DNA from 2 places in the Sinomonas halotolerans genome. Region 2 is predicted to be linked to the other one. Evidence: predicted binding sites of a transcription regulator. Region 2 holds the regulator's gene; the other holds the start of a gene.
The links. The regulator LexA, encoded in region 2, represses DNA repair genes until DNA is damaged. The targets are predictions, from matches to a motif close to TCGAACANNTGTTCGA.
Positions count from the first base shown of each region.

Region 1: ruvA (Holliday junction branch migration protein RuvA) is a predicted target of LexA. The motif match lies at 1,772-1,787, and genes of this name have one in related genera.

Region 1 covers NZ_JBDFRB010000006.1:50,121-53,518, reverse strand. The annotation lists gene pdxT (pyridoxal 5'-phosphate synthase glutaminase subunit PdxT) at 1-206, shown strand, start outside; gene ABCQ75_RS08690 (YebC/PmpR family DNA-binding transcriptional regulator) at 209-964, shown strand; gene ruvC (crossover junction endodeoxyribonuclease RuvC) at 1,034-1,618, shown strand; gene ruvA (Holliday junction branch migration protein RuvA) at 1,803-2,444, shown strand; gene ruvB (Holliday junction branch migration DNA helicase RuvB) at 2,437-3,398, shown strand, end outside.
Region 2 covers NZ_JBDFRB010000001.1:306,287-309,684, reverse strand. The annotation lists gene ABCQ75_RS01385 (histidinol-phosphate transaminase) at 1-778, opposite strand, end outside; gene ABCQ75_RS01380 (LysM peptidoglycan-binding domain-containing protein) at 841-1,218, opposite strand; gene lexA (transcriptional repressor LexA) at 1,558-2,268, shown strand; gene ABCQ75_RS01370 (ATP-dependent DNA helicase) at 2,335-3,398, opposite strand, start outside.

The DNA of each region.
Region 1 (3,398 bases), on a different contig from region 2:
CGTGGGTCGAGAGGGTGGGTCCCGGCGTCGAGATCCTGGCCGAGGTGGACCCGGCGCACGCGTCGCACACCGCCACGCTCGGGGGCAGGGCTAGAATCGTCGCAGTGCGTTCTGGGCGGCTGCTCGCCACATCGTTCCACCCCGAGGTGACCGGTGAGACACGGATCCATGAACTTTTCATCCGCATGATCAGAGGAGAAGCGTAGGCATGTCCGGCCACTCCAAATGGGCTACGACGAAGCACAAGAAGGCGGCGATCGACGCCAAGCGTGCCAAGGCGTTCGCGAAGTACATCAAGACCATCGAGGTTGCGGCACGCCTCGGCGGCCCCGACATCTCGGGCAACCCGGCCCTCGACCTCGCCGTCAGCAAGGCCAAGAAGAACTCCGTCCCGAACGACAACATCGACCGCGCGATCAAGCGCGGCGCCGGCCTGACCGGCGAGGCCATCGAGTACACCGAGATCATGTACGAGGCCCGCGGCCCGCAGGGCTCGGCCCTCCTGATCGAGTGCCTCACCGAGAACCGCAACCGCGCCGCCGCGGACGTGCGCCTGGCCGTGACCCGCAACGGCGGGACGATGGCGGACCAGGGCTCGGTCAACTACCTCTTCGCCCGCAAGGGCGTTGTGAGCCTGCCGAAGGACGGCCTGTCCGAGGACGACGTCCTCATGGCCGTGCTCGACGCGGGTGCGGAGGAGGTCAAGGACGGCGGGGAGAACTGGACGGTGTACTCCGATCCGAGCGACCTCCAGGCGATCCGCGACGCGCTGACGGAGGCAGGGATCGAGTACGAGACCGATGAGGTCGAGTTCGTCCCGTCCATGGAGGTGGGGCTCGACGCCGACGGTGCCCGGAAGTTCATCCGGCTCGTGGACGCGCTCGAGGACCTCGACGATGTGCAGAACGTGTACACGAACGCGGACATGAGCGACGAGGTCTTGGCGGCCCTCGAGGACGACTGAGCCGTGGTCCGCGCTGCGGGAGCAGACGCTGCCGCGTCCGGTGCCGGGAAGGGGCCCGGGTCCGCTGCCCTGCGCGTGCTGGGCGTGGACCCGGGCCTCACCCGTTGCGGCCTCGGGGTGGTGGACGTGGCCCGGGACCGCCGCGCGACCTTCGTGGGCGTGGGGGTCGTGGGAACCTCGGCCGACCAGCCGCTCGACGCGCGCCTGCTGCGGATCGCGGACGAGATCGACCTGTGGCTCGAGAAGTACTCGCCCGACGTGGTGGCCGTGGAGCGCGTCTTCTCGCAGCTGAACGTGAGCACCGTCATGGGGGTGGCGCAGGCCTCCGGGGTCGTCATTGCAGCCGCAGCGCGCCGCAGCATTCCGGTCGCCCTGCATACGCCGAGCGAGGTCAAGGCAGCGGTGACGGGCAGCGGGCGCGCCGACAAGGCCGCCGTCGGACGGCTCGTGGCGAAGATCCTCGGCCTGGACGCGCCGCCCCGGCCGGCCGACGCCGCGGACGCCCTCGCGCTCGCCCTGGCCCACGCGTGGCGGGGGAGCGCGCCGGGCTCGGCGTCCGCCGTCGGGCGCACGACGGCGATGAGCGCCTCGGCGCTGACGCCGGCGCAGAGGGCCTGGCAGGAGGCGGAGGCGAAGGCGCGCCGCGGCCGATGAGGCGGGCGTATCAGGGCCGCGGGAGGTGCGGGCGGAGGCGAAGGCGCGCCGCGGCCGATGAGGCGGGCGTATCAGGGCCGCGGGAGGTGCGGGCGGAGGCGAAGGCGCGCCGCGGCCGATGAGCTGGCCGGGCACGGTCGGACGCTAGAGTTCTCGTAGATATGTTCGGATGCAAGGAGTTCTGGTGATCAGCTTCGTTCGCGGTCCTGTGGCCCATGTCGGACTGTCGACCGCCGTGGTCGATGTCAACGGGGTCGGGATGGCCTTCTGGGCGGCGCCGCAGACGCTCGCGGGCCTGAGGGTGGGCGAGGAGGCCACGGTCCACACGTACCTCGTGGTCCGGGAGGACTCGCTGACGCTGTTCGGCTTCGAGGACCCGGAGGCGCGGGAGGTCTTCGAGGTGCTCCTCGGTGTCTCGGGCGTGGGGCCGCGGCTCGCCCTCGCGGTGCTGGCCGTGCACAGCCCGGAGGCGGTTCGCGTGGCGGCGCATTCGGAGGACTCGAAGGCGTTCACCAGGGTCCCCGGGATCGGGCCGAAAGTCGCGGCACGGCTCGTACTCGAGCTCAAGGGGAAGCTCGTCCCGCACGGGACGGGTGCGGCGGCCCCCGTCTCCGGGCCGGCAGAGGAGCCGTGGAAGGCGCAGGTTGTGGAGGCGATGGCGTCGCTGGGCTGGAGCGAGAAGGATGCCGCGGCCAGCATCGAGAAGGCCCTCGCGGACGCGCCGGACATCGCGGTGGGCGGGAGCGTCCCGGAGATCCTCCGGGCTACCCTGCGGTGGCTCGGCCAGGGCTCGCGGCCCGCTGTGAAGGCGGGTGCGCGTGGCTGAGGCGTCGGTGGTCTCGAGCAGCGAGGAGCCCGAGGAGCGCGCCATCGAGGCGGCGCTCAGGCCGAAGTTCCTGGACGAGTTCGTGGGCCAGGCGCGTGTGCGCCGGCAGCTCTCGCTCGTGCTCGAGGCCTCCCGGCTGAGGGGCCGCACGGCGGACCATGTCCTGCTGTCCGGGCCCCCGGGCCTCGGGAAGACCACGCTGTCCATGATCATCGCCTCGGAGATGAACGCGCCGCTGCGCATCTCCTCGGGCCCGGCGATCCAGCACGCCGGGGACCTCGCGGCGATCCTGTCCTCGCTCTCGGAGGGCGAGGTGCTCTTCCTCGACGAGATCCACCGCATGTCGCGGCCGGCGGAGGAGATGCTGTACATGGCGATGGAGGACTTCCGGGTGGACATCGTGGTGGGCAAGGGCGCTGGCGCGACCGCGATCCCGCTCGAGCTCCCCCCGTTCACGCTCGTGGGCGCGACGACCCGCGCAGGGCTCCTGCCGGGCCCGCTGCGGGACAGGTTCGGCTTCACGGGCCACCTCGAGTTCTATTCGGTGGCCGAGCTCGAGCTCGTGCTGCGGCGGTCGGCGGGCCTGCTCGACCTCAAGGTCACGTCTGCGGGCTTCTCGGAGGTGGCGGGGCGGTCCCGGGGCACCCCGCGCATCGCGAACCGCCTGCTGCGGCGCGTGCGGGACTGGGCGCTCGTGCACGGGATCGAGCAGATCGATGCCCGCGCCGCGGCGGCGGCACTGGACATGTACGAGGTGGACGCGAAGGGCCTCGACCGGCTCGACAGGTCGGTCCTGACGGCCCTCGCGAGCAAGTTCGGGGGCGGCCCCGTGGGGCTCTCGACCCTGGCGATCGCAGTGGGGGAGGAGCCGGAGACCGTGGAGACGGTGGCCGAGCCGTACCTCGTGCGCGAAGGCCTCATGGGGAGGACGCCGCGCGGCCGCATCGCGACGCC
Region 2 (3,398 bases):
GGTAGGGGAGCCGGACGAGCCGGAGGGCGTCGACGACCTCGGGCGCCGCCGCGAGGTAGCCCAGCCGCGCCCCGGCCAGCGCGAACGCCTTGCTCATGGTGCGGCTGACGACGAGGCGCGGCCGGCCCGGCAGGAGCGTCAGGGCGGACTGCGTGCCGGTGTGCGCGAACTCCGCATAGGCCTCGTCCACGATCACGACCGTCTGGCTCTCCTCGCCGGCCGCGTAGACCGCCTCGACGACGTCGAGGCCCAGCGCCGTCCCGGTCGGGTTGTTGGGCGAGCAGAGGATCACGATGCTCGGCGCGTGCTCGCGGACCTGGCGCGCGGCCGATTCGGCGCTGAGGCCGAAGTCCTCGGCACGCTCTCCCTTGATATAGGCGGTGCCGGTCCCGCTCGCGAGCAGCGGGTACATCGAGTAGGTCGGCGGGAAGCTCAGGACTGAGCGTCCGGGCCCGCCGAAGGCCTGGAGCAGCTGCTGGAGGACCTCGTTCGAGCCGTTCGCCGCCCAGAGCTGCTCTGCACCGAGCCCGTGGCCGAGGTACTCGGCCAGCGCCTCGCGCAGGGCGGTGAACTCGCGGTCGGGATAGCGGTTGAGGCCGGCAGCGACCTCGCGGACGGCCTCGACGATCGCCTCCTGGACGTCCTGCGGGACGCCGTACGTGTTCTCGTTGACGTTGAGCTGGATCGGGACGTCGATCTGGGGGGCCCCGTAGGGATGCTGTCCCCGCAGGTCGTCTCTGAGCGGGAGTCGGTTCAAACGTTCGAGCTGGTCGTCCACCCCTCAAGCCTACGCGAGCGGCGGGATGCGGCGACCCACGTGACGGACGGCCTGCGACCGCCTCAGTCCAGCACGGGGACGAGGAGGCGCTCCCCCGCCACCACCCGCGACCCCGTCAGGTCGTTGAGCTCCTGGATCTGCCCTATGGTCACCCGGGCATCCTGCCCGGGAGCGTGCTCGGCCGCGATCGTCCAGAGGGAGTCCCCGGGCTGGACGGTCACCGCGACGGCCTCCCCGGGGCCGGCGAGCATCTCGGCCTCAGCGTGGGCGGGAGCCATGAGAGCCGCCCACAGCGCGAGGAGGCCCACCATCGCCAGCGAGAGCGGGAGGATGATGAGGACGAAGCGCCCGCGGCGCGTGAGCCGCAGCGGCGTGGGCCGCTGCCGTTCGTGGCGGCGCGTCGACGCGCGGCGGGTGCCGGTGGCGAGAGCGTGTGCCATGGTCTGCCTTCCCTTGGGCCCGGCCGCGGATCTGGCGAACAGACCGACGGGACCGGGGACAGCTTTTCGAACGGGTATTCGAACTTCCGTAGGTACTTCTTAGCACCTGCCCTCGAACAAAGTCCAGATGGTGTCGAACACATGTTTGAAACACGCGCTCTCCTGGCCTACGGTTGACACAGCAGGGTCCGCGCCCGGCGTGCAACCGTCGACCACCCTCTCCTCGACGGCATATGGCCATCGTGGCGAGGGGGTCCGACAGTTCTCGAAGACGGCGGGGATCCTGCGAGCTGGCGACCAGGCCCGGACCCGGGCCGGCAGACGAGGAGGCACGGCGGGATGGCGACACGGACCAAGGCAGCGGCCAAGGGGCTCACGGCCCGTCAGCGCCGGATCCTCGAGACGATCCAGCGTTCGGTCCAGGACAACGGCTACCCGCCGTCCATGCGCGAGATCGGGGACACTGTCGGGCTCGCGAGCCTCTCGAGCGTCACGCACCAGCTGAGCCAGCTCGAGAAGCTCGGCTACCTCCGCCGCGACCCCAAGCGCCCGCGCGCCATGGAGGTGCTCATGCCGCTCACTCTCGACGAGGGCCAGCTGAGCGTCACCGGCCCCGAGGCAGGCTCGGTGCTCGGCGCGGGGGGCATCCCCGTCGGGGAGATGGCGAGCGCCGCGGACACGGCCATGGTGCCGCTCGTCGGCCGGATCGCCGCCGGCGGTCCGATCCTCGCCGACCAGGCCGTCGAAGAGGTCATGCCGCTCCCCCGCCAGCTCGTGGGCTACGGGGAGCTCTTCATGCTCAAGGTCAAGGGCGACTCCATGATCGACGCCGCGATCTGCGACGGCGACTGGGTCGTCGTCCGGCGCCAGAACAGCGCCGAGAACGGCGAGATCGTCGCTGCGCTCCTCGACGACGAGGCGACCGTCAAGACGTTCCGCCAGCGTGACGGGCACACGTGGCTCCTGCCGCAGAACACCCAGTACGAGCCGATCCTCGGCGACGAGGCCACGATCATGGGCAAGGTCGTCTCAGTGCTGCGGTCGGTCTGAGCCGCGCGCGTTCCAGGGGCGGCGACCCGCCGGTCGGCCTGAGCCGCGCTCGGTGCGGTCCGCGCGTCAGCCCGCGGCGGCGAGCCGGGCGAGCGCCTTGAGCACAGTGTCCCTCTCGGTCGTGCCCCACAGGGGCGGGAGGGCGCCGCGGAGGAATGCCCCGTAGCGCTCGGTCGCGAGCCGCGAGTCGAGCACGGCCACGACTCCCCTGTCAGCAGTCGAGCGGATGAGCCGCCCGGCGCCCTGCGCGAGGCGCACCGCGGCGTGGGTCGCGGACACCGCCATGAAACCATTGCCGCCGGCCTGCGCGACGGCCCTCGAACGCGCGGTCATGAGCGGGTCGTCCGGACGCGGGAAGGGGATCCTGTCGATGACCACGAGCCGGCACGCGTGGCCTGGGACATCGACCCCCTGCCAGAGCGACATGGTGCCGAAGAGGCAGGTGTCCGGCTCGGCCGCGAACTGCTTCACGAGCGCGCTCATCGACGACTCGCCCTGGCACAGGATGGGCACCTGGATCCGGTCCCGGAGCGCGTCCGCAGCCTCCTCCGCCGCACGGCGCGAGGAGAACAGGCACAGCGCTCCCCCGGACGAGGCCGTGAGGAGGGCCTCGAGCTCGTCGAGCGCCTCGGGGGAGACTCCCCGCCCGGGCTTGGGCAGGTGGCGGGCCACGTAGAGCATTCCCTGGCGGGGGTAGTCGAAGGGCGAGCCGACGTCGATCCCCGTCCACGAGGGGGCGCCCTGGCCGAGGAGACCGAGTCCGCCCGCCGTCGGCTCGAAGGCCGAGCCGATCGCGAGCGTCGCGCTCGTGAGCACCACGGTCCTGTCCGCGAAGAGGCCGTCGCGGAGCCGCCCGCCCACGCTGAGCGGGGCGATGTTCAGGACCGCTGGAGCGTCGTCGTCGGGGGCGGCGTAGCCGGACGCGGGGTCGAACGTCCCCGTCCGCGTGATCCACACGACCTCGCGGCTGGCCTCGGCATCGAGGATCCGCTCACAGGTGTCCACGAGCGCCGCGAGCCGGGAGCGCGCGACCTGCCGCCCGCCGTCGGATGCATTCTGCCCCTCCCCGGGCTTGGATTCGGACAGGGCCACCCTGCAGGCGTCGCGCACGAGCGCGACGTCCTGGGCCT